2 regions of the Deinococcus sp. JMULE3 genome follow, and region 2 is predicted to be linked to the other one. Evidence: riboswitches for the same ligand, from Rfam matches in the RefSeq annotation. Region 2 holds a riboswitch; the other holds the start of a gene.
What was found. A riboswitch is a leader RNA that binds a small molecule or an ion and turns the genes downstream of it on or off. The one in region 2 is predicted to bind thiamine pyrophosphate.
Positions count from the first base shown of each region.

Region 1 (14,222 bases), 870 kb from region 2:
GAAGGTGAACACGGGGTTCAGGGGGGTGCCTTTCACGGCGGGGTAGATCCACATGCGGGTGGGGATGTCGCTCTGGACGGGGGCGCTCAGCATGAAGTCCACGAATTTCCGGGCGAGGGCGGCCTGCTTGGTGCCTTTCAGGATGCCGACGCCTTCGAGCTGGGTGTAGGTGCTGCCGGGCAGGAAGAGGTTCCCGGTGGGGGACTGGGCGGGGAGTTTGGTGGGGTTGAAGCCGTCGGCGTAGAAGACTTCGGCGGCGGGGCTGCTGGCGTAACTCAGGACGATGGGGTACTTGCCGCCGTTGCGGGTGAAGTCCTTGTAGTAGGCGTCGCTCCAGCCGCGCGTGACTTTCATGCCCCCCTGCCGGGCGGCGCGCCACCACTGCCACGCGCCGGTTTCGCCGTAGTGGTTGACGGTGGCGAGGAGGAACGCGAGGCCGGGGCTGCTCGTGGCGGGGCTCTGCACGACGGTCAGTTTGGCGTAGGTGGGGGTTTTCAGGTCGTCGAGGCTTTTGGGCAGCGGGACGCTGTTTTTCTCGAACCACGCGCGGTCGTAGTTCAGGGCGACGAAGCCGTAGTCGACGGTGTTCAGCAGGCCGTCTTCGCTCAGGTGGTACGCGGCGGGCACGCGGGAGAGCAGGGGGCTCTTGTACGGCTGGAGGATGCCCGCCTGTCGGGCGCGGGGCAGCAGGCTGTTGTCCAGGCCGTACACGACGTCGGCGATGGGGGCGCGGCGGGTGAGGATCAGGCGGTTCAGGAGTTCCCCGGCGTCGCCACCCTTGATGAAGCGCACCTTGGCCCTGTTCTGCGTTTCGAACGCGGCGATGAGTTTCTTGTCCACGTCGAAGGAGTCGTGCGTGATGACCGTCAGGGTGGTCGGTGCTGCGGTGGTCTGGGCGCTGGCGGCGCTGGCAATGGCAAGTGCGGCAAGTACAGTCAGGTTGGTACGCATTAGAAAGTCCCCTCGCGTCACGAGGGGAAGCGGTGGGCCTGCGCCACGGGTGTGGGCGGCCGGTCACGCTCCCTCCGCCGGAATGACCCGGATCAGGTTCCTGGGGTAAGTCTCAGCCCGCCGCTTTCGGCAGGCACCCCCGGTGACGCACGCACGAGGATAGCGCACGCGGGCAACCGGGGCGCAGGTGGAGGGCTGACCGGGTGTACACTGGCGGCACCACAATTTCTGTTGTCCGCGTGCGTTCGCCGGTCGCTGCCGCCCGTCCCGAGGGGATGTTCGGGAAAGGAATGGTGATCTTTCGTGCCTCACCGCATCGTGAGTCTGGCCGCGCACAGCGGCACCGGGAAGACGACACTGGCCGAGGCCCTGCTGCACCGCAGCGGGGTCATTTCGCGCATGGGCCGCGTGGAGGACGGCACGACCCGCAGCGACCACACGGACGCCGAGAAGGCGCACGGCTTCTCGATCCAGACCGGGGTGCTGCGCCTGACCCACGAGGGCACGGACGTGACGGTGCTGGACACGCCGGGCTTCGCGGACTTCGTGCGGGAGATCCGGGGCGGGATTCGCGCGGCGGACAGCGTGCTGGTGCTCGTCAGCGCGGTGGGCGGCGTGGAGGTCGGCACCGAGCGCGCCTGGGCGACCGCCGACCGCTTCGGCATGCCGCGCGTGGTGGTGGTGAACAGGATGGACCGGGACCGGGCGGACTTCTTCACGGTGCTCGCGGACGTGCGGGCCAGCCTGAAGGGGCCGGTCGCGGCGGCGTTCCTGCCGGTGGGGGAGGGGCCGGACTTCCGGGGCGTGGTGAACGTCCTGACGGGCGAGGTCAGCCCCCCGCAGGACCTCCCGCCCGCCCTGAGCGGCGCGCTGCGCGAGGCGCGGGACGCGCTGCTGGACGCCATCGTCGAGACGGACGACGACCTGATGGGCCGCTACCTGGAGGGCGAACCCATCGGGGACGACGAGCTGGAGGCGGCGTACCTGCGGGCCGTCCACGCGGGCACCCTCTACCCGGTGCTGCCCGTCAGTGCCCTCAGCGGTGTGGGCCTGGACGCGCTGCTGCACCTGATGGTCACGGGGCTGCGCAGCGCCCGCGAACGCGGCCCGCTGACCGGCGTGGACGGCCAGACCCGCGAGCCCACCCCGGACGCCCCGCTGAGCGCGCGGGTGTGGCGGGTGTCCATCGACCCGTTCGTGGGCAAGGTCGCGTACATCCGCGTCTGGAGCGGCACGCTGCGGCCCGGCGACACGCTGCGCAACACCTCGCAGGACCTGGACGTGCGCCCCATGCACCTGTACGTCCCGAACGGCAAGGACCTCACCGAGGTGCCCGAACTGCCCGCCGGGAGCATCGGCGTCCTGACGAAACTCCCGGACCTGCACGCCGGGGACACCCTCGCCGACCCCGCCCGGCCCATCACGTACGACCCGCTGTGGCTGCCCGAACCGGTCCACACCGTCGCCATTCACCCCGCCACCCGCCAGGACGAGGACAAACTCGGCGCGGCCCTCGCGAAGCTGCGTGAGGAGGACCCTACCCTGCACTACGCCCGCGAACCCCAGACGGGCGAGCAGCTGCTGTCCGGCATGGGCGACATGCACCTGGGCATCGCCGTGGAGAAGCTGGCCGCGCAGGGCGTCACCGTGACCACCACCCCGCCCCGCATCCCCTACCGCGAGACCATCCACGCCCCCGCCGAGGCGCAGGGCAAACACCGGAAACAGAGCGGCGGGCACGGCCAGTACGGTGACTGCAGAGTCCGCATCGAACCCGGCCCAGGCTTCGCGTTCCGGTCTGCCGTCGTCGGCGGCGCCATCCCCGGCAAGTACATCCCCAGCATCGAGAAGGGCGTGCAGGACGCCATGCAGCGCGGCGCACTCGCCGGGTACCCCATGCAGGACGTCCACGTCACCGTGCTGGACGGCAGCTACCACGACGTGGACAGCAGCGATATCGCCTTCCGCACCGCCGGAAGCCTCGCCCTGAAAAACGCCGTGGCGAACGCCCGCCCCGGCCTGCTGGAACCCGTCATGCAGCTGCGCGTCCGCGCCCCCGCCTCGTTCACCGGGGACCTGATCAGCGACCTCCAGACCCGCCGCGCCCGCGTGCAGGGCATGGACCCCGAAGGGACCGTCATCACCGTCACCGCCCTCGTCCCCCAGGCGGAACTCCAGACGTACAGCGCCGACCTGCGCTCCCTGACCGGCGACCGCGGCGCGTTCAGCGTCAAACCCCACGGGTACCAGCCCGTCCCTGACCACCTCGCCAGGAAGATCATCGAGGCGCGGCAGGGGGAACTGGCCGGAGCGTGAACCGGGCCGCGTGAACCGGGCAGGTCGTCGCGCGGCCCCCACCCCACCCGCGTACCCTGGGGCATGGCGCACCCGTACCACCACGCGATCAGTTCCAGCCGACAGTTCGGCGGGACGCCCGACGAGTACCTGCCCATCCACAACTGGTTCGACCAGACCAAGGCCCACCTGCCGGACGTCCGCCACCGCGCCGTCCTGCACTCCAGCCTGGGCATCTTCCTGTGCGAACAGGTCTTCGGCACCACCCTGACCCTCAGCACCGGCAAGAAGGTCCCCGTGCGATTGATCGGCGAGCAGCACGTCCGCGAGGACATGGGCGGCGAGATTCCCACCGTGCAGGACTGGCTGGGCGACCTGCCCCTGCGCCCCTGGATGGCCCGCGGCGCCGCCCGCCTGAGCGAAAGCGAACAGGAGGAAGGCCCGTGAGCGTCTTCCCGCAGGGCTTCACCCGCCGCCTGCAGCGCGCCGGAGTGGCCCGCGTGCAGTTCACGTACCACTGGCACAGCGACGAGAGGCAGTTTGAACTGGAGGTGCTCGGCGAGGACGGACAGGCGCTGACCCTGCCGCCGGAACTGGAAGAGGGGATCCGGGAAGCCGTGTGGAACGAAGCCGTGTGGAACGCAGACTTGAGCACGTTCGGCACCTACCTGTGGGACCTCGCCAGCGGAGACGTGGTGCCGTTCGGGCAGCTGACCTACCTGACGGGGAACAGTCTGGGCGGCACCTACGAGGTGACCTTCACTGGCAACCCGGAGGAAGTCCTGGCAGCCCGCAGCACCCCCGACCCGACCCGGTCACAGGTGAACGCCTGGGTGACCTCACCCGACCCGCAGATCCGCGCGGCGGTCGCCGGGAACCGGTCCGTGCCGGACGACTGGGTCACGCCGCTGCACGGGGACCTGGACCCGTCCGTCTCCTGGACCATGCGCGACCGACCGGGCCGCACCCTGCCACTGTCGAAACAGGAGATGGAGGCCGGGAACCCCGCCACCCTGCCCCGCGTGCTGGACACCCTGGCCCGCAGCGAGTGGGCGCAGGTCCGCCGCGCGGTCGCCGCGAACCCCAGCACGCCCGGCCGCACCCTGACCGACCTCGCCGGGGACCCCGAATGGCGCGTCCGCCTCGCGGTCCTCAACAACCCGTCGGCGGCTGAGGACGTGCGCTCGGCGCTGCTGACGCTCTTCAGGGGGGCAGACGTGACGCTGCGCCGCATGGCAGCCCGAGCGGAATCCGTCCCCCTGGACCTGCTGAGCACGTACGCCACCGACCCGGACCCGAGCGTCCGCGCCGCCGTCATGGGCCGCGAGGACCTGCTAGGCGACCTGCTGAACCACCTGAAAGACGACCCACATTCGCTGGTGAAGGAAGCCTACGATCTCCGGGAGGACGAGACGAAAGAGGACCCCTTCGATCCGTCCTGGCCGCCCGAGGAGCAGTGGCGCGTCGCCCGGGCCGCCGGTGGTGGCCTTGAACTTCGCCATGACCTTGACTCGTTGGCGCAGGCGCCCAACCTGCTGCCGGACGTCCGCGACGTACTCCGGACACTTCCTGGAGCGATTTCCTCTCTGCTGCGCCGGGACGACCTGAGGGACGATGAACTGATGGACATGCTCGGCAACGGCCCCCTGCCGGTCTGGGCGCTGCCCCGGCGACCACTGCCCCCGGAGTTCCTGCGGACGTTGTGGGCGCAGCTGGGCGCGGACGAGCAGGGGCAGCAATCACTGGCGGGACGTCCGGACCTGCCGCCCGACGTGCGGGACGCCCTCCTGAATTCAGGCGGTGTGGCCGTGCGGGGAGCCATGGCCGTGGGAGCTCCGCTGGACGAACCCCTGGCCCGCCGCCTCGCGTCCGACCCGGTGGACTGGGTGGCGGAGACGCTGCTGCGCAACCGGACGCTGCCCCCCGTAGTGGCCCGCGAGGTGCTCGCCCGCCTGGGACCGGACGTGCTCAACCCGTACTTCCACACGCGGGAGCCGCTGCCGCCTGACCTGCTGGGCGTGTACGCCGAGGTCGCCACCGGGAACGTCCTAGTGAACCTCGCCGCCAATCCGACTACACCGTCCCTGCCGATCATCGAGCAGTTGCGGGCGTCAGGGCCGGATGGGATTCGGCCCCTGCTGACCGACCCGACCACGCCCCCAGAGATGCTGGCGCGACTGGTGGGGACCGCGCACGACCTCCTGCTCGTGCAGCACCCGAACTTCACGGCGGATCACCTGCGCGCCCTGATCACGCAGGGAATCCACTCGTTTCGATTCTGGAAAAGGGGTCACGGCGAGGAACACCAGCGGATCACGGAGTTGCTTCACGCCATGCTGGACTCCCCGTTCATGACCCCGGACCTGTGGGACCAGTTGATCTCAGTCCGGGCCATGAATTGGGAGTTGCGACAAGCCGTCGCCTCCCGCACGGATCTGCCGGAGTTCATCGCTCGCCGCCTTAAGGAAGACCCCGTCCAGGCCGTCGCGGACGCGGTGCGGCGGGACCTCTGGCCGGACCTGTAGAGGTTCAGGGTCCCATGCCTGGGAATGTCTCCCGGATCACCTGTCCGTTCCGGAAGGTGGTGACCTGATCGCCGTATGGGACTCCGCCGATGACCGTCCAGGTGGTCGCGCGCAGCAGGGTCTCCACGTCGGTCAGGGGTTCTTCGGGCGGGCCGCGCAGCCACAGGAGGTGCGTGGCGCTCAGGCCGACGCTGGAGGCGCGGGGCTGGCTGCTGAGGCGCTGCATGGCACCGGGCGGGGGCGTGAAGCTCAGCGTGCGGTTCAGGTGAGCCTCGTCCACGAAAGCGACACGGAACGTCGTGCAGGACTTCACCTCCAGTCCCTGCCACCAGCGGGGGAGAGGCCCGTTCCCGCTGCTGCCTGAGACGGGTTCTACCGGTCCCTGTGGTTCGAGTGTGAGGATGATGGCCTGCGGCGTTCTCTGCTCGCGGACGTGTCCTTTCACGCCGATTTCAACCTCGCGCGGGCCGGTCTGCTCGACCTGCGTGACCCGGACCGGGGTGGTGAGTGGAATGAAGAACTCGGTGGTACTGCTCCCCCGGACGCAGCGCAGCGGGCCGCCGCCGTACACCCAGGCGTCCCGCCCGGCCAGCCGCGCCAGTTCCGGCGGGAGGGTGTCAGCCGGGGCGTGACAGGCGACCAGCAGGGGCAGGAGGGGTAGCCAGGGACGCATCCTCCAGGCATACCACCTCGTGTCCCGGGGCGCGTCCCACTTTGGGTGCGGCGCGGCGTAGCATCCGGGGCATGACTGCGTCCCGCCCGATTGCCGATCTGCGTTCCGATACCGTCACGACCCCCACGCCTGCCATGCGCGAGGCGATGGCGCAGGCGCCGGTGGGGGATGACGTGTACGGCGAGGACCCGACCGTGAACGAGTTGCAGGCGGAGGTGGCGCGCCTGACCGGGCACGAGGCGGGGCTGTTCATGCCGTCGGGGACGATGACGAATCAGGTGGCGATCGCGCTGCACACGCGCCGGGGCGAGGAGGTCATCTGCGCGGAGGGGTCGCACATCTACGAGTGGGAACTGGGCATGATGGCGACGTTCAGCGGCGTGGTGCCGCGTTTCGTGCCCGCGCCGCTGGGTGTGCCCGCCCCGGAGGACGTGCGCGCCGCGATCCGGCGCAGCATCCACCAGTCGCCGAGCGGGTTGATCAGTCTGGAGAACACGCATAACAAGGCGGGTGGGACGGTGATCCCGCTGGACGTGCTGGCGGGGATTCGCGCGGTGGCGACCGAGGAGGGGCTGCCGCTGCACCTGGACGGCGCGCGGGTGGTGAACGCGGCGGTGGCGTTGGGTGTGCCGCTGCGGGACGTGGCGGGGATGTTCGACACGGTCAGCGTGTGCCTCAGCAAGGGCCTGGGTGCGCCGGTGGGCAGCGTGCTCGTCGGCAGCGCGGCGGCCATGAAGGGGGCGCACCGCTACCGGAAGATGATGGGCGGCGGCATGCGGCAGGCGGGCGTGCTGGCTGCGGCGGCGCTGGTGGCCCTGCGCGAGGGTCCGGCCCGGCTGGCGGAGGATCACCGCCGCACCCGCGAACTGGCCCACGCCCTCGTGAACGCGGGCTTCGACGTGAACCTGAGCGCCGTGCAGACGAACATCATCTACGCCACCGTGCACGATGCAGCGGCGCATGCCACCCGCTGGAGCGAGCAGGGCGTCCTGTGCAACGCGCTCGGGCCGGACAGCGTCCGCTTCGTGCTGCACCATCAGGTGGACGACGAGGCCCTGGCGGGCGCGATCCGCGTCCTGACGGCTTAAGGGGCGCGGCAGGCGCAGCGTGCGGTGTGGGCTTGACACGGGAAGACGATTCGCGGACACGCTGTCCCCACTCCCCACTCCCCACTCCCCACTCCCCACTCCCCACCTCTCAACTTTCCGTTGACGCGCTGTGCGGGGTGGGCGCGGTAGGCTCGGGGGCATGACCGTTCCAGAGCCTACCGCGCCCAGTGTGCCGCCCGTTCCGCCTGCCGAGCCTGCCGGGGTGCGGGCGGTCAGTGGGAACCGCGCGGCGCTGACGCTGCTGCTGGTGCAGAACGTGGTGTCGGCGGTGCTGATGGGGGTGGGGGCGCCGCTGGGGCTGGCGCTGCTGGGGGCGTTCGCGGTGGTGGTGCTCGTGGCGTTCACGGCGTTCCGGGACACCATGACGGCGTTGCTGCGGGATTCGCGCTGGCGGACTCCGCCCGCATGGGGCGTGGCGCTGGCGGCGTTCGCGCTGGCGTTCCTGGCGTCGCGGGCGTTCGTGCTGGCGTTCGTGACGCTGGTGCCGTCGTCCGCGAACGCGGTGCCGCAGTTCCTGAGTCAGGGGGCGGACGTGTGGGTGCTGCTGCTCGCGGCGGGCCTCCTGATTCCCTTCGCGGAGGAGGTCGCATTCCGGGGTCTACTGATGCGCGGGCACGAGCGGGCGGCGGGGTTCACGGTCGCGGCGGTCACGAGTACGCTGGTGTTCTCGCTGGCGCACGGCGTTCCGGCCAGCGTGGTGGGCATCATTCCGCTGGCGTACGTGCTGGCGAGGGTCGTGCAGCACACCGGCAGCCTGTGGAACGGCGTGATCGTGCACGCGCTGAACAACACCATCGCGGTGGGGCTGGGCACGCTGCTCGCGGGTCGCCTCCCGTCCGACCCGGAGCGGGCGACCGAACTGCTGAAGAACGAGGCGTTGCGCCTGCCGGTCGCCGGGGGTGCGGCGCTGTTCGGGACGGTGGTCCTCGTCGTGCTGCACCTGTGGCTGACCCCGAAGGCGGACCCGCAGGAGCGCAGCGCGCCCGGCCCGTGGCTGAGCGGCGCGTTCGTAATCATGCTGCTGTTCGGCCTCAGTGCGGGGGCGCTGACCCTGCCGGGCGTGGCGCAGTGGGTCACGGACCTGCGCGGCGCGCTGCGATGACCGACCCGGCCCGTGCTGGCCTGTGGGCGCGGCTGCGGGCGTTCGCGCGGCACCTGAAGGCGGAACTGCTCGCCCTGAGCCTCGCGGCCCGCGACCCGCGCATGCCCTGGTACGCGCGGGCGTGGGCGCTGCTGGTCCTCGCGTACGCGCTGAGTCCCATCGACCTGATCCCGGACTTCATTCCGTTGCTGGGGCAGCTGGACGACCTGCTGCTCGTCCCGGCGGGGCTGTGGGTGGCGCTGCGCCTGATCCCGCCAGAGGTGCTTCAGGACGCGCGGCGCGAGGCGGCAGGCCACCCGCAGAAACTGGCCCGCAGCGCGGTCGGCGGGGCGCTGATTGTGCTGGTCTACGCTGCGCTGGTCGTGCTGGCGTGGGCGTGGTGGCGCGCCCGCAACGGCTGATAAGGGCTCCGGTTGAGAGGTTTGCAAAAACTTTCAACCCGAGCGGATGCGAGAAGGAGCAAAGCGGGTTCCGGGCGTGGAGTTGGCAACCCGGTGTGGTTCCGGGTTGTTAACGAAACAGACGGAATCCGTATGACAGGCGGAGGTTGACGGGTGGACCGGCAGGGCATCCGACTCCGGCACCCGCCCCGGTCAGCGGGTAGCATGCTCCGGATGGCCCGTTCCCGCCCGACTGCCCCTCCCGCCCCTGTTCCCGAGGCGCCGCTGCCCGCCTCGATCCTGGCCGGTCCGCGTCTGTTCGCCCGCGCGCTTGCGCCGACCGAGCCGCTCGCGTGGCGGTATCTGGGCGTGGTGGCGGTCGCGGCGGTGCTGTCCGGCGGGGCGTACGCGGCGCTGGTGCGCCCGGCGGTGAACCTCGCGGCCGAGGTGGCGGGCGGCGCGGCTCCGCTCGCGTCGCACGCGTTGAACGTGATCGGCGGGGCGTTCCTGTCAATGTTCACGTTCGGGTTGATGTGGGGACTGGGTCTGCTGGGCGCGGGTCGCGCGGGTCGCCCGGCGGAGGTGTTCGGCGCGACCTTCGCGCTGCTCCCGCCGCTGTACGTGCTGGTGATCGTCCTGAGCTTCCTGATCCCCGACGGGGCGTGGCGCCCGGCCGCGGACGCGCTGGCGGCGGTGGGCAAGGACCCGAACGCGGCGCAGCGACTGGGGCTGGCGGGCCTGAAGACGAGCTCGGCGGCGTTCCTGCTGCTGGTGGTCACGCTGGTGGCGCCGCTGGTGCAGTCCGGGCTGGCGTTCGTGGCGTTCCGGGAACTGACGGGCCGCGCGGGCCGCGCGGCGCTGGGCGCGCTGCTGCCGCTGCTGCCTGCGCTGACGGTGGGCTTCATCGCGCTGGCGCCCGTGCTGCTGGCCCGCTGAAGGAAAACCGCCCCGCAGTAACGCGGGGCGGGGAAGAGGTGGGATCAGGTCAGAACACGCTCTGAGCGGGGTCCCACAGCCGCCACAGTTCGTACAGGCCGATCAGGAGGTGCAGGACGACCTTCGCGGCGATCCCGGCGAGCAGGCCGATCAGGGTGCCCCAGGCGCTGCGCAGCGCGTCCATGGGCGCCTTGCGCACGATCAGCAGCTCGGCGGTCAGGGCGCCCAGCAGCGGCCCGACGATCAGGCCGAACGGAATGATCGGCAGGATGCCCACGATCCCGCCGATGATGGCGCCCCACACGGCCTGTTTGCTGCCGCCGTACTTGCGGGCGCCCCAGGCGGAGGCGACGTTGTCGATCATGCCGATCAGGACCGTGATGACCCCGAAGGTGATCAGGAACGGCAGGTCCGGCCAGGGCTGGAAGCCGTCGATCAGGGTGGCGGCGACACTGCCGATGAAGATGATGGCGGTGGCGGGCAGGGCGGGCACGAAGGTGCCGATCATGCCGATCACCCACGCGACGAGGAAGATCAGGAACGCGAGACTCACGCGTCTCAGTACGCCACACGCGGCGCGTTCGTTCCCGGGGCGGCCGTCCCGCGTGGGGGGCACAACAGAAGAAACCCCCACCGAAGTGGGGGTGTTTGGTTGCAGGGACAGGATTTGAACCTGCGACCTCCGGGTTATGAGCCCGACGAGCTACCAGACTGCTCTACCCTGCGTTACTCTGGTTCTTCTTTTCGCTCTTTCTTCGCGTTGCCGCGTTCAGTGCTCAGGAATAGTATCTCCCGTTTCGGGATCTGTCAACACCTGTGCGCTCGGCGTGCCGCGCGACAGTCCCGCACGCCGGGCGCCGGGTACGCTGGGCGGCGTGAGCACGCCCGAACCGTCCGCCATCCAGACCCGCAAACTGCGGCACATCGAGGCGTGCCTGCGGCCCGACAGTCAGTACGCGCGGCAGACGACCGGCCTGGAGGACGTGGCGTGGCCGTACCGGGCGCTGCCCGAGCGCAACCTGGAGGACGTGGACCTGCGCACCACCTTCCTGGGCCGCCCGCTGGCCGCGCCGGTCCTGATCGGCGCGATGACCGGCGGGGCCGAGGCGGCGGGGCGCATCAACCGTAACCTCGCCGTGGCGGCGCAGCGGCTGGGGATCGGCATGATGCTGGGCTCGCAGCGCGTGATGCTGGAACGCCCGGAGGCCGCCGCGTCCTTTCAGGTGCGGGACGTCGCGCCGGACATTCCCCTGGTCGGGAATCTGGGCGGCGCGCAGTTCCTGCTGGGCTACGGCCCGGAGGAGGCGCGGCGCGCGGTGCGGGAGGTCGGGGCGGACGCGCTGGCCATTCACGTCAATCCGCTACAGGAGGCGCTGCAGCCGGGCGGGGATACCCGCTGGGCGGGCCTGCGCGACCGGCTGGCCGAGCTGATCCCGGCGCTGGACTTCCCGGTGATCCTGAAGGAGGTCGGGCACGGGCTGGACGCCGCGTCGGCGGCGCTGGCGGCCCCGCTGGGCTTCGCGGCGCTGGACGTGGCGGGCGCGGGCGGCACGAGCTGGGCGCGCGTGGAGCAGCTCGTGCATCACGGGGAGGTCCGCACGCCGGACCTGTGCGACCTGGGTGTGCCGACCGCGCAGGCGCTGCGGGACGCGCGACTGGCCGCGCCGGGCGTGCCGCTGATCGCGTCGGGCGGCGTCCGCACCGGCCTGGACGCCGCGCGCGCCCTGTGCCTGGGCGCCGGGATGGTCGCGGTGGCCCGCCCGCTGCTGGAACCCGCCCTGCACAGCGCCGACGCCGCCGAAGCGTGGCTGGCGAATTTCATCCATGAGCTGCGGGTGGCGCTGTTCGTGGGCGGGTACGCGGGCGTGACCGAGCTGCGCTGCTGACGGTGGGATCAGCGGGCCGGGTAGGTGTATGATTTTTCACACCCCTGCCCGGCCCGCCTCTCCCAGTTCGGAGGTTGTGCATGACCGAATCCCCCACCCCCCGCACTGCCCTCCTGATCGGGGCGAGCGGCTTCCTGGGCCGTCACGTCGCGGCGCAGCTGCGCGCCGAGGGATGGACCGTCCATGTGGCGTCCGGCGCGGCGCTGACGGACGCCCCGGAGGCCACCTGGGATAGCCTGACGCGCGGCGCGCAGGCCATCGTGAACGCGGCGGGCCTCACTGCCGGCACGCTCCCGGACCTGACCCGCGCGAACGTGCTGCTCGTCGCGCAGGCGCTGGGGGCCGCCGCACGCGCCGGACTGCCCCTGGTACACCTGTCCTCCGCTGCCGAGTACGGCCGCACCCCGCACGGGCACGCCAGCCGCGAGGACGACCCCGCCCGGCCCCTCAGCCCCTACGGGGGCAGCAAACTGGCGGGCACCGCCCTGATCGAGGAGGCCACGCGGGCCGGGCGGGTGCAGGCGGCCGCGCTGCGCCTCACGAACCCGCTGGGCGCCGGGCTGGGCGAGGGAACCCTGCCGGGCCGCGCCGCCGCCACCCTGCGGGCCGCGCGGGCTGCCGGGCAGCGCAGCGTGCGCTTCGGGCCGCTGGGCGCGTACCGGGACTTCGTGGACGCCCGCGACGTCGCCCGCGCCGTCACCCACGCCCTGACGGTCCTCCCGCAGGGGGCGCTGGGCGGCGCCGTGAACGTCGGCAGCGGGGAGGCCCGGCCCGTGCGCGACATCGTGACCGGCCTCGCCGCGCAGCTCGACTACGACGGCGAGGTCCTGGAGGACGCCCCCGGCAGTCCCCGCAGCGGCGACGTGCCCTGGCAGCAGGCCAGCCTGGACCGCCTGCACGCCAGCGGCTTCCAGTTGCGCCATACCTTCACGGACGCCCTGAGCGCCCTGCTGAACCCGGACGCCCACCCGGCCCCGGGCACGGTCCCGGCATGACGCTCCCGGCGCACCTGTGGCCCGCGCTGCTCCTGCTGTCCGCCTGCGCCGCCCCGCCCACGCAGGCCGGACAGAACCCACCCGCAACCGGGACACCTGCCACGCCCGCCCCGATGCCGCTGACCGCCGCCCGCACCTGGGGCTACCAGCTGACCGGGTACGGCACCGACCGCCTGACGCGCGTGGCCGCCTCGGCGTTCGACGTGGTCGTCGTGGATACCCTGGACGACGACGCCCGCCCCTGGCCCGCCCCGGAGGTCGCGCAGGCCGCCCGCACGCACGTCCTGCTGGGCTACCTGAGCGTCGGCGCGGCCGAGGCGTACCGCCCGTACTGGCAGCCCGGCTGGCGCCCAGGCACCCCCGCGTGGCTCCTGGCGGAACAGCCCGACTGGCCCGGCAACTACGACGTGGCCTACTGGGACGCCGACTGGCAGGCGCTGACGCTGCGGGAACTGGACCGCGTGATCGACCAGGGCTTCCACGGCGCGTACCTGGACCTGATCGACGCCTACGAGGGGCACCCGGACCGGCCCGCCGCCCGCGCCGAGATGGTCGCGTGGGTGTGCCGCCTCGCCGCGCACGCCCGCGCCCGCCGCGCCGGGTTCCTGATCGTCCCGCAGAACGCCGCCGAACTCATCCGCGACCCCCGCTACGCCCCCTGCGTGGACGCCCTGGGCAGCGAGGAGACCTTCGTGTACGCCATGAACCAGCCCACCGAGGCCGCCCGCCGCGACACGCTGCTCGCCGACTACGCCCTGTGGAAGGCCGCCGGGAAACCCGTGTTCACCGTGGACTACGCCGACCAGCCCGACCTGACCACCCGCACGTACGCCCAGGCCCGCGCCCAGGGCCTCATCCCCTACGTCACCGTCCGCGAAGCCGACCGCCTCACCCCAGGACAATAGAAGGAGGGGACCGGAGGTTCGATCTCCGGCACCCCTCTACCCAGCCTGAAAGCGGATTCCGTCTGTTGCGTGGCCAGATCGGAACACCACCGATCTGCCCACTCCACGCCCGGAACCCGTTTTTCTTCCACTCGCTCCGCTCGGATTGAACGGCTTTGTCAGCCATTCAATCGGAGTTCGTATCACATGTTGTGCAGGACGTTCATGATGTCGCCGTCCTTCATGACGTACTCCTTGCCTTCGGTGCGCACCCAGCCCTTGCTCTTGGCGTTCGCCCAGCCGCCGGCCTCGACCATCTTGTCCCACTCGATGACCTCGGCGCGGATGAAGCCGCGTTCCAGGTCGCTGTGGATCTCACCGGCGGCCTCCGGGGCCTTCTCGCCGCGGCGGATCGTCCAGGCGCGCACTTCCTTCTCGCCGCTCGTGATGAACGTGATCAGGCCCAGCGTGTCGTACCCGACCGTG
Region 1 covers NZ_SGWE01000004.1:583,555-597,776, reverse strand. The annotation lists gene EXW95_RS05685 (thiamine ABC transporter substrate-binding protein) at 1-951, opposite strand, end outside; TPP riboswitch at 1,003-1,102, opposite strand; gene EXW95_RS05680 (elongation factor G) at 1,255-3,267, shown strand; gene EXW95_RS05675 (hypothetical protein) at 3,331-3,693, shown strand; gene EXW95_RS05670 (hypothetical protein) at 3,690-5,771, shown strand; gene EXW95_RS05665 (hypothetical protein) at 5,776-6,444, opposite strand; gene EXW95_RS05660 (low specificity L-threonine aldolase) at 6,516-7,532, shown strand; gene EXW95_RS05655 (CPBP family intramembrane glutamic endopeptidase) at 7,693-8,655, shown strand; gene EXW95_RS05650 (YkvA family protein) at 8,652-9,056, shown strand; gene EXW95_RS05645 (hypothetical protein) at 9,270-9,971, shown strand; gene EXW95_RS05640 (DUF456 family protein) at 10,021-10,524, opposite strand; tRNA gene EXW95_RS05635 (tRNA-Met) at 10,621-10,697, opposite strand; gene fni (type 2 isopentenyl-diphosphate Delta-isomerase) at 10,847-11,857, shown strand; gene EXW95_RS05625 (NAD(P)-dependent oxidoreductase) at 11,938-12,852, shown strand; gene EXW95_RS05620 (MJ1477/TM1410 family putative glycoside hydrolase) at 12,849-13,757, shown strand; gene ychF (redox-regulated ATPase YchF) at 13,940-14,222, opposite strand, start outside.
Region 1: it holds a riboswitch for thiamine pyrophosphate, as region 2 does, so the genes downstream of both, EXW95_RS05685 (thiamine ABC transporter substrate-binding protein) here and thiC (phosphomethylpyrimidine synthase ThiC) in region 2, are expected to answer to the same signal.

Region 2 (14,222 bases):
ACATCCTGGGTGCATTCAGCGCCGAACAACCCGAATGGGGCGTGCGCGCCCTCGCCGCGCACCTGGGCGTCCCCCGCGCCACCGCCCACGCGTACCTCGCCGGACTGACCGAGGCCGGATTCCTGCGCCGCACCCCCGCCGGCAAGTACCGCCTCTCCTGGCACATCGCCGAGATGGGCGCGCAACTGACCTCCTCGCTGCCCTGGTTCCAGGAAGCCCGCGCGCTGATCACCCGCCTCGCGCTGGAAGTCCGCGCCGTGGCGTTCCTGTGCATCCTGGAAGGCGAGGAGGTCGTCGCCGCGATCCGCGAACGCCACCCGGACGCCGACATCGACCTGCCGCTGGACATCTACCTGCCGGCCACCGCGACCGCCAGCGGCAAGATCCTCTACGCGCACGCCGACATCACCCCCCGCACCTTCGCCGCGTGCACGCCCAGCTCCATCACCAGCCTGGACGAGTGGCGCACCGAAGTCGCCAAGGTCAAACGCCTCGGGTACGCGTACTCCATCGAGGAATGGGTCCCCGGCCAGTGCACCCTGGGCGTCCCCTACCACGCGCTGCACACCGCGCACGGCGACACCGACACGGTGGTGGCCGCCATCGGCGTGCAGATGAGCGCCCAGCGCTACCTGCGCGAGGAACGCCACATCCGCGAACGCGTCGTGCAGATCGTCCGCGAGGCCGAAGCCCTCCCGTAACCCACCCCCAACGCAGCGCGCCGCCCGGAACGTGAAACTGGGCGGCGCGCTGCGTTCACTCCTCGTTCAGTTCACCCGTGCGCGGCATCAGCGTCCAGTCCGTGACCGCCCAGCCCTGCGCGCCGCGCGCGAGGTTCACGATCATTGTGAAACGCTCGCCGTTCACGTACTCGCTGTCCGTCTTCGCGTCCGTGAAACCCACCGTGGTCGTCATGACCGCCTGCGCCCGCGTGGGCGTGTCTGTCAGCAGCCGCACGGAGCTGAACGTGAAGTTCCCCAGCCGCTCCAGCGCGAACGCCTCCTGGCTCTTCCAGCTTTCCAGCCACGGCTGCGCGCGGGTCACGGCCGCCTGCACGCGCCGCCGCACCTCGGCCTGCTGCTCGGGCGTGCGCTTCACGTCCCGGAACTGCGCCGCCACGTGCCCCGCCACGCCACTCAGGTCGCCCAGCAGCCCCGCCGTGACGCCCAGCGCGTCGTCCTTCAGCTCCGTCATGCCGCCCGCCGACAGGCGCACCGGCAGGTACCGCACGCTGCCGCTGCGCGCGTCCCGCAGCAGCGCGTCGTCCCGACCCGACGCGCGGCGCACCGTCGTGGACGGCCACACCGGCACGACCGGCTCACCGTACCGGTCACGGGTTACCGGTACCGACAGCAGTGCGGGACCCGCCACCACCTCCGACCCCTGCACGCGGTACAGGCGCAGCGTCGCCGCGTCCCGGCCGATCACCTGCCCCAGGTACGACCGCACACCCGGCGCGAGGAACGCCCCGCCGATCCCGCCCCGCTGCGCGTCCGGGTTCACCCCGGCCCGCGTGGGCCAGTCCCACAGCCCGAAATCCGACACGTCCTGCTGGATATCCGGCCCGTAGTTCGCCAGCCAGTCGCGGTAGGGGGGCTGCAGGCCCTGCGCCCACGCGTCCGCCGCCGCCCCGCCGCGCGTGATGAGGCGCGTGGCGTACTCGGCCAGCACCCCACCACCGAACAGCTGATCGCCGGGCCGCGTCAGCGAGTACGACTCCATGAACGCCGGGAACGCCCGCGTGTTCTCCACGAACCGCACCCCGCCCGGCGTGGGCAGCAGCGAGTACACCACCGGCAGCGGCGCACTCTCCGCGAAACTCAGGCCATACCCGTACGCGAAGCGCCAGTCCGACCCGATCAACTCCAGCGGCCCCCGACCATCCAGCTGCCGCGCGTCCAGCGAATCACTGTGCGCGCTGAACGCCGTCAGGAGCTTGCGGGGCGGGCTGGTCAGCGAGTACAGGTGATGAGTGAAACAGCAGTGCGCGCCGCCCGAGAAACCCGCCAGCAGCACCTCCGGCACGCCATCTCCCGTCACGTCCCGGCACCAGTCCACGCTGACCATCGTGTCCGTGACGGTCGCGTACGTCACGCCCGCCCGCGACAGCGTCACGCGGTCTTCCGGATCGTCGAAACCGTTCTCGACGGTCTTCACGGTGTACGCCCCGCAGGTCGCCAGGGTCGTCTTCGTGGGCGGGGCAGCCTGCGCGCGGGCGGGCGCAGTCAGGAGCAGGGCGGGCAGCAGCAGGAGCAGGGCACGGTTCATGGAAACCTCCGGAATGCGAAGAGCAACAGAACAGTCAGCTCAGAGGAATGAAGCAGTTCTCCTGATCTCCCGTACCGATCATCATGATCTCGTTCCGCCCCTTCCTAAAAGCAAAAGCGGAAAAGTCGGGGAGTGAGAGAACCTGGGCGAGCCGCCTATCTATCGAGTTGAGACCTTCAAAAACAGTCGTCGTATGAAAATCGGCGGATGTGAGTTTGGTATACGCCACCTCGTCGTTCCAGTCCTCAATTGACACGACACTCCACCCGTGGTGGCTCCCCCCGAGTTTGACGTCCCTATGGAAGACTATGACGCTGTCCAGATTGAGATCACGGCGGAGGGACAAGGAATCTCGGTACGAAAAAGACACAATGGGTTGACTGACCTTGCTGTGAATCTTGCGCCTTCCGAGATAATCTCCGAGCGTCTGAGTGATGTCGTTCCGCCATTGAAAATTGTGGTCACATGGTTCCTGAAGGAAGATATTGCGACCCGCCCTGATCATTCTCAGTGGCAGCCAATCAAGGATGACGTCCTTGCTGAAAACGCCATCCAGAATAAATTCATCCAGGAGATTGCCGAGCAGTTCAGGAGCCTGATTTCCTAGCGGCGATTGAGCATCGAACATCAACACGGTCTCGCCGTATGGGAGTTTGAACGTCTGTGTCTCTGACATCTTCGGTACTCCTGATCGTTGTCGGGGTGGTCGCCGCTCCTGTCCGGACGTATGGGCCGCTGGCCTTCATCTTCGCCCGTCTGGACGGGGAAGACCAGTCTTGCTTTCGTGCGGGGCGCGTGCGGTGTACACTCGCCGCACAGTCACCAGGGGTGCCGACCGTCAAGAGCGTCGGCTGAGAGAACACCGTGTTCAACCCTAGGAACCTGATCTGGTTCATACCAGCGGAGGGAGCGTGACGGGTGCCGAAACGTCTTTGCGTGTTTCGCCCCCCTCCGACGCGTGAGGGGGGCGTTTTTCTATTGGCAAGCCACTGACCTGACCCGACCTGACGGGCGGCCCTGACAGTCGCCCTCCCAGCTCCGGACGCCCTCGCGGGTGCCCGGCGGCCCCGTCCTGTTCCCATTTCTCTGGAGTGCCCATGACTACCCTGACCCCACCCCCGACCGACCCCGCGACCGAAGCCCTGACGATTCTCGACCCGGAGCTGACCGCGCCGTTCCCGAACAGCGAGAAGGTGTACCTGACCGGCACCATTCATGCAGGGGTGCGGGTGCCCGCGCGGCGCATCCGGCAGTCGCCGACCCTGGAACGCGTGGGGGACCTGACCCGCACCGTCCCGAACCCGGCCCTGCTCGTGCCGGACACGAGTGGGCCGTACACGGACGCCCGCCTGAGCGTGGACCTGCGCGCCGGGCTGGGGCACGCGCGCCCCTGGCTGGCGGGGGACGCCCGGCTGGAACTGGCGCGGGAGCGGCGCCACCCGGCGCTGGACGTCAGTGGCCCGCTGCCGTTCCCGCGTGTGCCCCGGCCCCGCCGCGCCCGCCCCGGCGCGGGGATCACGCAGCTTCAGGCGGCGCGGCGCGGCGAGATCACCCCCGAGATGGAATTCGTCGCCCTGCGCGAACAGTTGCGGCAGGAGGCGGATTTCGACCTGACCCACCAGCACCCCGGCCAGGGGTTCGGGGCCGCCATCCCGCGCGAGATCACGCCGGAGTTCGTCCGGTCGGAGGTCGCGCGGGGCCGCGCGGTGATTCCCGCGAACATCAACCACCCGGAACTCGAACCCACGATCATCGGGCGGAACTTCCGGGTGAAGATCAACGCGAACCTCGGCACCAGCATCGTGACCAGCTCCATCGAGGAGGAGGTCGGGAAGATGATCTGGGCGACCCGCTGGGGTGCCGACACGGTCATGGACCTCTCCACGGGTCGGCACATCCACCCGACCCGCGAGTGGATCGTCCGGAACAGCGCCGTGCCCGTGGGGACCGTGCCGATCTATCAGGCGCTGGAGAAGGTCGGGGGTGTGGCCGAGGACCTGACCTGGGACGTGTACCGCGACACGCTGATCGAACAGGCCGAGCAGGGCGTGGACTACATGACCGTCCACGCCGGCGTAAGGCTGGCGCACCTGCCGCTGACCGCGCGGCGGCGCACCGGGATCGTGTCGCGTGGCGGAAGCATCCTCGCGAAGTGGTGCCTCGCGCATCACCGCGAGAACTTCCTGCACACGCACTTCGCGGACATCTGCGAGATCCTCGCCGCGTACGACGTCACCTTCAGCCTCGGGGACGGCCTGCGCCCCGGCAGCATCGAGGACGCGAACGACGCCGCGCAGTTCGCGGAGCTGGACACGCTGGGCGAACTGACGCGCGTGGCGTGGGACCACGGCGTGCAGACCATGATCGAGGGTCCCGGCCACGTGCCCATGCAGCTCATCCGCGAGAACATGACCCGGCAGCTCGACGTGTGCCAGGAGGCGCCGTTCTACACGCTGGGGCCACTCACGACCGACATCGCGCCCGGGTACGACCACATCACGTCCGCGATCGGCGCGGCGCAGATCGCGTGGTACGGCACCGCCATGCTGTGTTACGTCACGCCGAAGGAACACCTGGGCCTCCCGGACCGGCAGGACGTGCGCGACGGCGTGATCGCGTACCGTATCGCCGCGCACGCCGCCGACCTCGCCAAGGGCCACCCCGGCGCGCAGGCCCGCGACAACGCCCTGAGTAAAGCGCGGTTCGAGTTCCGCTGGGAGGACCAGTTCAATCTGTCCCTGGACCCCCTGAAGGCCCGCGCGCTGCACGACGAGACGCTGCCCGCCGACGCGGCGAAGACCGCGCACTTCTGCTCCATGTGCGGCCCGCACTTCTGCTCCATGAAACTCAGCCACGACCTGCGCGCCCCCGACGTGCTGGCCGGACTGGAGGAGAAGGCCCGCGAGTTCCGCGCGCTGGGCGGCGAGGTGTACGTGCCCCGCCAGGAACATGGGCCGGAGGGGGAGGCGTGACCCTCGGTCGCCTGTATCTGGTGGCCACGCCCCGCGCCGGGCAGCCGCAACCCGAGTTCCTGGCGCGGGTCGAGGCTGCGCTGGACGGCGGCGTGGACACGCTGCAACTGCGCTGCAAGGACTGGGAGGCGGGGACGTATATCGCGCTGGGTGAGCGGGTGGCGGCGCTGGCCCGCGCGCGCGGCGTGCCGTTCTTCATCAACGACCGCGTGGACGTCGCCGCCGCGTGCGGGGCGGACGGCGTGCACCTAGGGCAGGGGGACCTGCCGCCCGCTTGGGCGCGCAGGCTCGCGCCGGAGTTGCTGCTGGGCCGCAGCACGCACGCGCCCGCGCAGGCGTGCGCCGCGCTGGCCGACGCCCCCGCGTACATCGCCGCCGGGCCGGTGCACGCCACACCCACCAAACCGGGCCGCGCGCCCGCCGGACTGGCCTACGTGCGCGCCGTGGCCGCGCTGAATCCGCCGCTGCCCTGGTACGCCATCGGCGGGATCGACGCCTCGAACGTCCACGAGGTGCTGGCCGCCGGGGCGACCCGCGTGGCGGTCGTGCGCGCCGTGTTGGACGCCCGCGACCCCGCCCAGGCCGCGTCCGACCTGCTGGGGGCGTTGCGGGGGGTGCCCGCGTGACCCGCCCCGCCATCCTGACCGTGAACGGCGAGGCGCGGCCCCTCACGCCCGGCCTGACCCTGCCCGCCCTGCTGCGCGACCTGAACATCGACCCGGCGCGCGTGGCGGTCGCCGTGAACGACGACTTCTACCCCGGCGCCCGCGTGCCGGAACGCACCCTGGAGGCCGGAGATGTCATCGAGATCGTCCGAATTATCGGGGGGGGCTGAGAGTTCCGGGGCAGCGTGGGCCGTCAGGCCCTCTGCCCCCGAGCGGAGCGAGCAGGAACAGGGGCGGGTTCTGCGGAATGGAGAACCTGCGCGTCCACTCACCGGAGGTTCGTAATGCAGCAGAATCCGCACACACCCGACCCCTTCACCCTCGGCGGGAAGACCTTCACCTCGCGCCTGATGACGGGCACGGGCAAGTTCACGGATTTCGGCGTGATGCGCGAGGCGCTCGCCGCGAGCGGGTCGCAGATCGTGACGGTCGCCATCCGCCGCGTCGAACTGCGGGCGCCCGGACATGACGGTTTACTGGACGCCCTGGACTGGGACGCGCTGCAACTCCTGCCGAACACCGCCGGGTGCCGCACCGCCGAGGAGGCCCTGCGCGTGGCGCGGCTGGCGCGCGTGGCGACCGGCGTGAACTGGATCAAGCTGGAGGTCATCCCCGACGCCCGCTACCTCCTGCCCGACCCTGTGGGCACGCTCCGCGCCGCCGAAGGATTGGCCGCCGACGGGTTCACGGTGCTGCCGTACGTGCAGGCGGACGCGGTGCTGGCCCGCGCGCTGGAGGACGCCGGGTGCGCCGCCGTGATGCCCCTGGCGAGCCCCATCGGCTCCGGCCGGGGCCTGCGCAGCCCCGAGCTGCTGCGGACCGTGCTGGACGGCGCCCGCGTGCCGATCGTCGTGGACGCGGGCCTGGGCGTCCCGAGTGACGCGGCGCAGGCGCTGGAACTCGGCGCGGACGCCGTGCTGGTGAACACCGCGATCGCCGAGGCGCGCGACCCGGTCGGCATGGCCCACGCCTTCGCGCTGGGCGTGCAGGCGGGCCGCGCGGCGTTCCTGGCCGGACGGATGCCCGAACGCACGCACGCCAGCTCCAGCAGCCCGCTGGGTGGGGTAGTGCGCCTGCCTGACCCGGAAGTGCCCGTGTGAGGCTGACTCCGGTTGAAAGGTTCGCAGAACCGCGTCAATCCGAGCGGATGCGAGGAGGAGTAGAGCGGATTCAGGGCGTGAAGTTGGCGACCCGGTGGTGTTCCGGGTTGCCGACGGAACAGACGGAATCCGCATGAGGTCGCGGGAGGTGATTGTGGTGGGCGGCGGCCTGATCGGGTCACTGGTGGGGTTCACGCTGCGCCGGGCGGGTGCGGATGTGCTGGTGCTGGACGCAGACCGGCCGGGCGCGGCGTGGCGGGCGGCGGCGGGCCTGCTCACCCCGGACGGCGAGCGGCTGCGCGGCACGCCCCTGCACGCGGACGCGCTGGAGGGATTGCGGCGCTGGCCCGCGCTGGCGGCGGCGCTGGAACGCTCGGGCGTGCCCGTTCATCTGCGGCCCGACGTGACCCGCGTGCAGCCGGGCGGCGGGGTGGCCTGCACGCCGGGCGAGGGGAGCCTGCACCCGCCCTCGGTGGTCCGCGCGGCCCGGCAGGGGGCCGAGGTGGTGGCCGCGCACGTCCAGTCCCTCATCCCGTCGGTGGGTGGGGTGCGGGTGCGGACGGACGCGGGCGACTGGTTCGCCGGGCAGGTGATCGTCGCGGCGGGCGCGTGGAGCGGCGCGTTCGGTGTGCCGGTCACGGCGCAGCAGGGGCAGGCGCTGCTGCTGCGCGGCGCGCCGGAGGTGGGGGCGCGCTACGGGCCGCCCGCGCGGGGGTTCTCCCGCTACGCGCTGTCCCGCCCGGACGGCCTGTACGTCGGCGCGACAGCTCGCCGCAGCTGGGCCACCACACCCGACGCCCACGCGGCCCGCTGGTTGCGCGGCGCGGCCCGGACGCTCGTGCCGGGGGCGGACGTCGCAGAGGTCGCCTCGTTCCTCGTGGGCCTGCGCCCGGTCACGCCGGACGGTCTGCCGCTGGTCGGGCCGCACCCGACCCTGCCCGGTGTGCTGGTCGCGACGGGACATGGGCGGCACGGGTCGCTGCTCGCCCCGGTCACGGCGGCGCGCGTCCTGGCGCTGGTGGAACAGGGGGTAAGTGCATGACGGTGCCCGTTGCGCTGACCATCGCCGGGTCGGATTCCGGCGGGGGGCGGGCATCCAGGCGGACCTGAAGACCTTCGAGGCGCACGGCGTGTACGGCACGAGCGTCCTGACGCTGATCACCGCGCAGAACACCCGGGGCGTGCAGGCCACGCACCCGCTGCCGCCAGGGCTGGTGGCCGCGCAGCTGCGCGCCGTGCTGGACGACTTCCCGGTCGCGGCGGTGAAGACGGGTGCGCTGGGTAACGCGGGGCTGGTGCGCGCGGTGGCCGACGCCCTGCGGGGCCGACATCTGCTGCTGGTCGTCGATCCGGTCATGCTCGCCAAGAGCGGGGACGCCCTGCTGGACGACGGCGCCCTGCACGCGCTGCGGGATGAGCTGCTGCCCCTGGCGACGCTGGTCACCCCGAACGTCCCCGAGTGGGCGGCCCTGCGCGCGGCGGGCGTGCCGGACACCACGCCGCTGCTCCTGAAGGGCGGGCACGCGCCCGGTGAGACCGTCACCGACGAGCTGCGCGCCCACGGGCACCACCTCATGCTCAGCGCGGCGCGGCAGCATACGCGGCACACGCACGGCACGGGCTGCACGCTGTCGGCGGCGATCACCGCGAACCTCGCGCGCGGTCTGGCCCTGCCAGACGCGGTGCGGGCCGCGCACGCGTACCTGCAGGGCGCGATCCGCGCCGCGCCGGGCCTGGGCGCGGGGCACGGGCCGCTGGGGCACCGGGCGGCGGGGGAGCAGGTGCAACCCACCCCACATCCAACCTAACGCTCGTTAGGTACACTGGGGGCAAGTTCCAATCAGGAGGTTGCCCCCATGACCCAACCCACCCCCGCCCAGACCGGCATCACCCCAGGCGAAACGCCCGAGCAGCACGCCCACTTCGAGGCCCGCATTGCTCGCGGCGAGAAGATTGAGGCTGGCGACTGGATGCCCGCCGAGTACCGCCGCCAGCTCATCCGCATGATCAGCCAGCACGCCCACAGCGAGGTCGTCGGCATGCTCCCCGAAGGCGAATGGATCACCCGCGCCCCCAGCCTGAAACGCAAGACCATCCTCATGGCCAAGGTGCAGGACGAGGCCGGACACGGCCAGTACCTCTACCACGCCGCCGAAACGCTGGGCGCCACCCGCGAGGACATGCTCCAGGCCCTCCTGAGCGGCAAGGCCAAATACAGCAGCATCTTCAACTACCCCACCCACACCTGGGCGGACGTCGGCATGATCGGCTGGCTCGTGGACGGCGCCGCTATCAAGAACCAGACTATGCTCGCCGGATGCTCCTACGGCCCGTACAGCCGCGCCATGGTCCGCATCTGCTCGGAAGAAACCTTCCACCACAAGCAGGGCAAGGAAATGATCGTCGCGTACGCCCAGGGCACCCCCGAGCAGCGCGCCATGGCGCAGGACGCCCTGAACCGCTGGTGGTGGCCCGCCATGATGATGCTCGGCCCGCACGACGCCGACAGCCCCAACAGCGGCGTCCTCTCGAAATGGGGCATCAAACTCAAGAGCAACGACGAAGTCCGCCAGGAATTCATCAACGAACACGTGCCCGAACTCATGGAAGCGGGCCTGACCATCCCCGACCCGGACCTCCACCAGGACGACCAGGGCAACTGGCGGCACGGCCCCATCCACTGGGACGAATTCTGGGCCGTCATCCGCGGCGAACAGGGCCTCAATAAAGAACGCCTCGGCGCCCGCCAGCACGCCCACGACGACGGCGCCTGGGTCCGCGACGCCCTCCAGGCCTACACCGACCGGCAACGCGCGGTGGCGGCCGACTGAACCCCTCAGCCCAGAAAGGAATCACCCATGACTCAACCTCACTTCCCTTCCTCCGATACGCAGTGGCCGCGCTGGGAGGTGTTCAAGCAGGACGCCCCTAACCGCCCGCATCAGGCGGTGGGGAGCGTGCACGCGGGTGACCCGCCGCACGCGCTGGTGACGGCGCGGAACGTGTTCGTGCGCCGCCCGGCCGCCGTGAGCCTGTGGTGCGTGCGTGAGGACGACATCCTGACCGCCACGCCCGAGGAACTGACCACGAACCCCGCGCTGCTGGACTCGCCCGGCGAGGCTGGGACGTACCACGTGGGCGTGAAACGCACGAACAAACGCAGCATGACGTTCGTGGATCTCAGCGGCACCGTGACCGCCGGTGGCCCTGGCGACGCGCTGCGGCAGGCGCAGAGCCTGCACCCCGACGTCCTCGCCTGGATGGTGTTCCCCGAAACAGCCGTTGTCCGCACCGACGAGGACCCCGGCACCGTCGAGAGCTGGTTCGCGCCCGCGAAGGACAAGACGTACAAGCAGCAGCAGCACTACGGCGTGATCGGCCGTCACGTCGGCGAACTGAAACGCGCCGGTCTGATGCCGGGCCGCGCCCCCAGCGAGGACAGCGCATGACCACTGGCATCCAAGCCCTCACCGATACGCAGACGCAGGCCCTCCTCCTGAAACTCACGGTCCTTGCCGACGACGAGATCATCCTCGCGCACCGGGACGGCGAGTGGACCGGGCACGCCCCCATCCTCGAAGAGGACATCGCGCTGGCGAACATCGCGCAGGACGAACTCGGGCACGCCGGGCTGTACCTGAGCCTCGCGCAGACCCTCGGCGGCAGCGACCCCGACCGGGTGGCGTTCTGGCGCGGCCCGGACGACTATCGCAACACCCGCCTCGTGGAACTCCCGAAAGGCGACTGGGCGTTCACGATGGTCCGGCAGTTCCTGTACGACACCGCCGAAGCCCTGTGGCTGGAGGCCGCCACCCGCAGCACCTACGCCCCCCTCGCGGAGATCGCCGCGAAGGCTGTGCGTGAGGAGAAATTCCACGTGCAGCACACTGCCCTGTGGGTGGAACGCCTCGCCCTCGGCACGCCCGAAAGCGAACGCCGCACCCAGGCCGCCCTGACGGAACTGTGGCCGCACGCCGCGCAACTCTTCCAACCCGTCGAGGGCGAAGACGAACTGACCGCAGCGGGCATCCTCCCCGACTTGAACGCCGTGCACGCCCGCTGGACCGACCTCATCACCCGGCACCTCGTGGACAAATGCGGCCTCACCCTCCCCGACGCCCCCACCACCCAGCCCGGCCGCGACACGCACACCCACCACCTCGCCCCCCTGCTGGAAGAAATGCAGAGCGTCGCCCGGCAACACCCCGACGCCGAGGTCTGGTGAACAGGTTGAAGGTTGATGGTCAACAGTTGATGGAATACTCCACCCCATCACCTATCAACCATCAACCATCAACAGTCTGGGCGGCCCTCGCCCAGATCCCAGACCCCGAGATTCCCGTCGTGAGCATCACGGACATGGGCATGGTGCGGGACGTGACCGTGGGCGACGCGGGGCGCGTGACGGTGACGTTCACGCCCACCTTCAGCGGCTGCCCCGCCCTGCACGTCATCCGGGACAGCATCGAGCAGGCGGTGCGCGACCTGGGCGTCACGGACGTCGAGGTTCGCAGCACCCTCACGCCCCCCTGGACGACCGACTGGATCAACGACGACGCGCGGGAGCGGCTGCGGCAGTACGGCATCGCGCCCCCCGCCCCCACCGGGGAAGGGCAGCTGATTCAGCTGGACGCGGAACCCACCCGCTGCCCCCGCTGCGGCAGCCTGAACGTCCGCATGACCGCCAGCTTCGGCCCGACGTTATGCAAACGCATGTACGTCTGCGACACCTGCCGCGAACCCTTCGAGGGCTTCAAGAGCGTATGAACTCCGCCGACGATGCGGATAGGGTGAGTGGACGTCGCAGACGCGCGTCTTCTGGAACTCGGTTGGGGTGAGGCGTGATTTCAAATCAGACACTGGACTTCTCACGGCGATTCATTCAGGCCGCCCTGCTGGTGGCGCCCCCTGTCGGCGCGGCCCTCTACTACACCCTGAACAGGTCGCGCCTGACGGAGGACGCCTGGCTCTACTTGGTCTTCCTGGTGATCCTGACACCACTGTGGGGACTCGTCTGGCACGTCATTCTCGACAGCTACTTTTTCAGGGGATACGCCGTGAAAGTTGAGGTCATGCTTCAGGCGGATGGTGACATCCGGGAGCGGCTGGCCCGCACCTGGCAGGGGAACTTCACGCCCCCCTTCAGTCAGGCTTCGACCGGCACCACGCACCGGCACGTCGCCCTGAAGCTCCTGAACTCGGAAGTCATTCCACTCCTCCTCCAGAACCGCGCGTGGTGGGTGTACGGCGACGCTGCCCACATCCGGGCCCGCAAGGGCACCCTCCGCGAAACGTTCGGGCGCTGGCAGGCGCAGTCACGCGCCGTCGAGTTCCAGCCCGGGCAGGCGCTGAGTGACCGGCAGCTCGTCGGCTACTACGTGGTGACGATCCTCCTGTACGGCTTCGACCGCCTGAAGGGCGCCGGGCTGGAGCGGGAGTTGTCGGGCGCGGCAGACATGCAGAAGGTGCTGCTGGCCCTCTCGCAGGCCCGGGCGCACAACGTACAGGGCTGCGTGGTCGAGTGGAGCCCTCACCACGCGCCGCGCTACCACTCCGTCGATCAGGCCATCCAGTTCTTCCCCGAACTCAGGAAGCTATGACCCACGCCAGCGAGTCCACCGACAGCCGCCCATCCCAGGAGGGCTTCAGAAGCTCATGAGCACGACATGGTAATGGCGCCGCACACCATCCGCCTGCCGGCGGGCGAATTCGTCTACCGCGACACAGGCACGCCTGACAGGCCCACCGTGCTGGCCATGCACGGCATGGGTCGGGACGGTTCGGACTGGGACGCGACCGCCCGGGCCCTCGTCCCCGAGTTCCGCCTCGTGGCCCTCGACCTGCGGGGGCATGGGCAGAGTGTCCGGACAGAGCAGTACAGCCTGGAGGCCATGCAGGAGGACGTGGTGGCGGTCGTGGACGCCCTTCAGCTGAACGACTTCGTGCTGCTGGGCTTCTCGCTGGGCGGGGTGGTCGCCTACCTGTACGCGCAGGCGCACCCCGAGCGTGTCCGGCAGTTGATCACGGTGGATACGCCGATGCCGACCACCTGGGAGCAGCCCGCGCCGCCCGCCCAGGCCCCCGAGGGTGTTCGGCACGACTGGAACGCCACCACGCAGCTGTTCCCGGAGCTGCACACCACGAATGACCGGTGGTGGAATGACCTCGCGCGGATCACCTGCCCGGCACTGCTCCTGCGGGGCGGGGAGGCCAGCTGGATGCCGCAGGACCGCATCGAGGACACGGCCCGGCAGATGCCGGACGCCCGTGTGATCGAGATTCCAGGAGGCGGACACCCGATTCACCGCACCCAGTTCCCCGCGTTTACCCAGCACCTTTCCAGCTTTCTCCGGGGAGCAGAATGACCCTCACTTCACGCCGTCAATATCACCGGTTTTCCTTTGGTGATCATGATGGTGTGTTCGACGTGGGCGGCGATTCCTCCGTCGGTGGTGGCGAGCGTCCAGCCGTCGCGGCGGGTGCGGACGCGGGGGCTTCTGCCGGTGCTGATCATGGGTTCCACGGCGATCACGAGCCCCTCGTGCAAGGGTTGTCTCAGCGCAGGGCGGTAGTAGTTGGGAACGTCGGGTTTCTCGTGGATGGCGCGGCCCACGCCGTGCCCCTGGAGTTCTGGCAGGAGCGTGAAGCCCCGGCGCTGAACCTCGGTCTGGATGGCGCGTCCGATGCCGTTCAGGGGTTGTCCGGCGCGGGCGGCGTTCAGGCCGCGCGCCAGGGCAGCCTCGGCGGCAGCGATGAGGTTCGCTGCGGTGGGGGAGACGGGTGGCACGGCGACCGTGATGGCGGCGTCCGCGACGAACCCGCCGACGTTCGGCGTGACGTCGATGCACACGACGTCCCCCGCCTGAAGCGGGCGGTGGGTGGGGAGGCCGTGGACGATGTCGTCGTTGACGCTGATGAACACGTCCACGGGCGCGCCGTACTCGGCACGCGGCGCGGAGAACGCCCCGAACCCCGCGAAGACCTTCCCGGCCAGCGCGTCCAGTTCGGCGGGCGTGACGCCCGGTTCGACGGCGGCGCGCAGGGTGTCCAGGGTGAGGGCGACGACCTTCCCGGCGAGGGTCATGCCGTCCAGTTCATGCTGCGTGGTGATCGTCATGCGGCAGTGTAAGCGCGCTGTTGAAGTTCGAACTGTGGTGGAGCAGTGAGCCGCCTTTCTTCTCCTCCCCCTTGAGGGGGGAGGCCGGGAGGGGGTGCGC
Region 2 covers NZ_SGWE01000004.1:1,455,004-1,469,225, reverse strand. The annotation lists gene EXW95_RS10000 (IclR family transcriptional regulator) at 1-701, shown strand, start outside; gene EXW95_RS09995 (hypothetical protein) at 757-2,268, opposite strand; gene EXW95_RS09990 (hypothetical protein) at 2,303-2,902, opposite strand; TPP riboswitch at 3,083-3,195, shown strand; gene thiC (phosphomethylpyrimidine synthase ThiC) at 3,366-5,240, shown strand; gene thiE (thiamine phosphate synthase) at 5,237-5,866, shown strand; gene thiS (sulfur carrier protein ThiS) at 5,863-6,075, shown strand; gene EXW95_RS09970 (thiazole synthase) at 6,190-7,005, shown strand; gene EXW95_RS09965 (FAD-binding oxidoreductase) at 7,139-8,047, shown strand; gene thiD (bifunctional hydroxymethylpyrimidine kinase/phosphomethylpyrimidine kinase) at 8,040-8,813, shown strand; gene paaA (1,2-phenylacetyl-CoA epoxidase subunit PaaA) at 8,862-9,836, shown strand; gene EXW95_RS09950 (phenylacetic acid degradation protein) at 9,864-10,454, shown strand; gene paaC (1,2-phenylacetyl-CoA epoxidase subunit PaaC) at 10,451-11,230, shown strand; gene paaD (1,2-phenylacetyl-CoA epoxidase subunit PaaD) at 11,260-11,772, shown strand; gene EXW95_RS09935 (DUF1517 domain-containing protein) at 11,847-12,605, shown strand; gene EXW95_RS09930 (alpha/beta fold hydrolase) at 12,672-13,370, shown strand; gene map (type I methionyl aminopeptidase) at 13,379-14,122, opposite strand.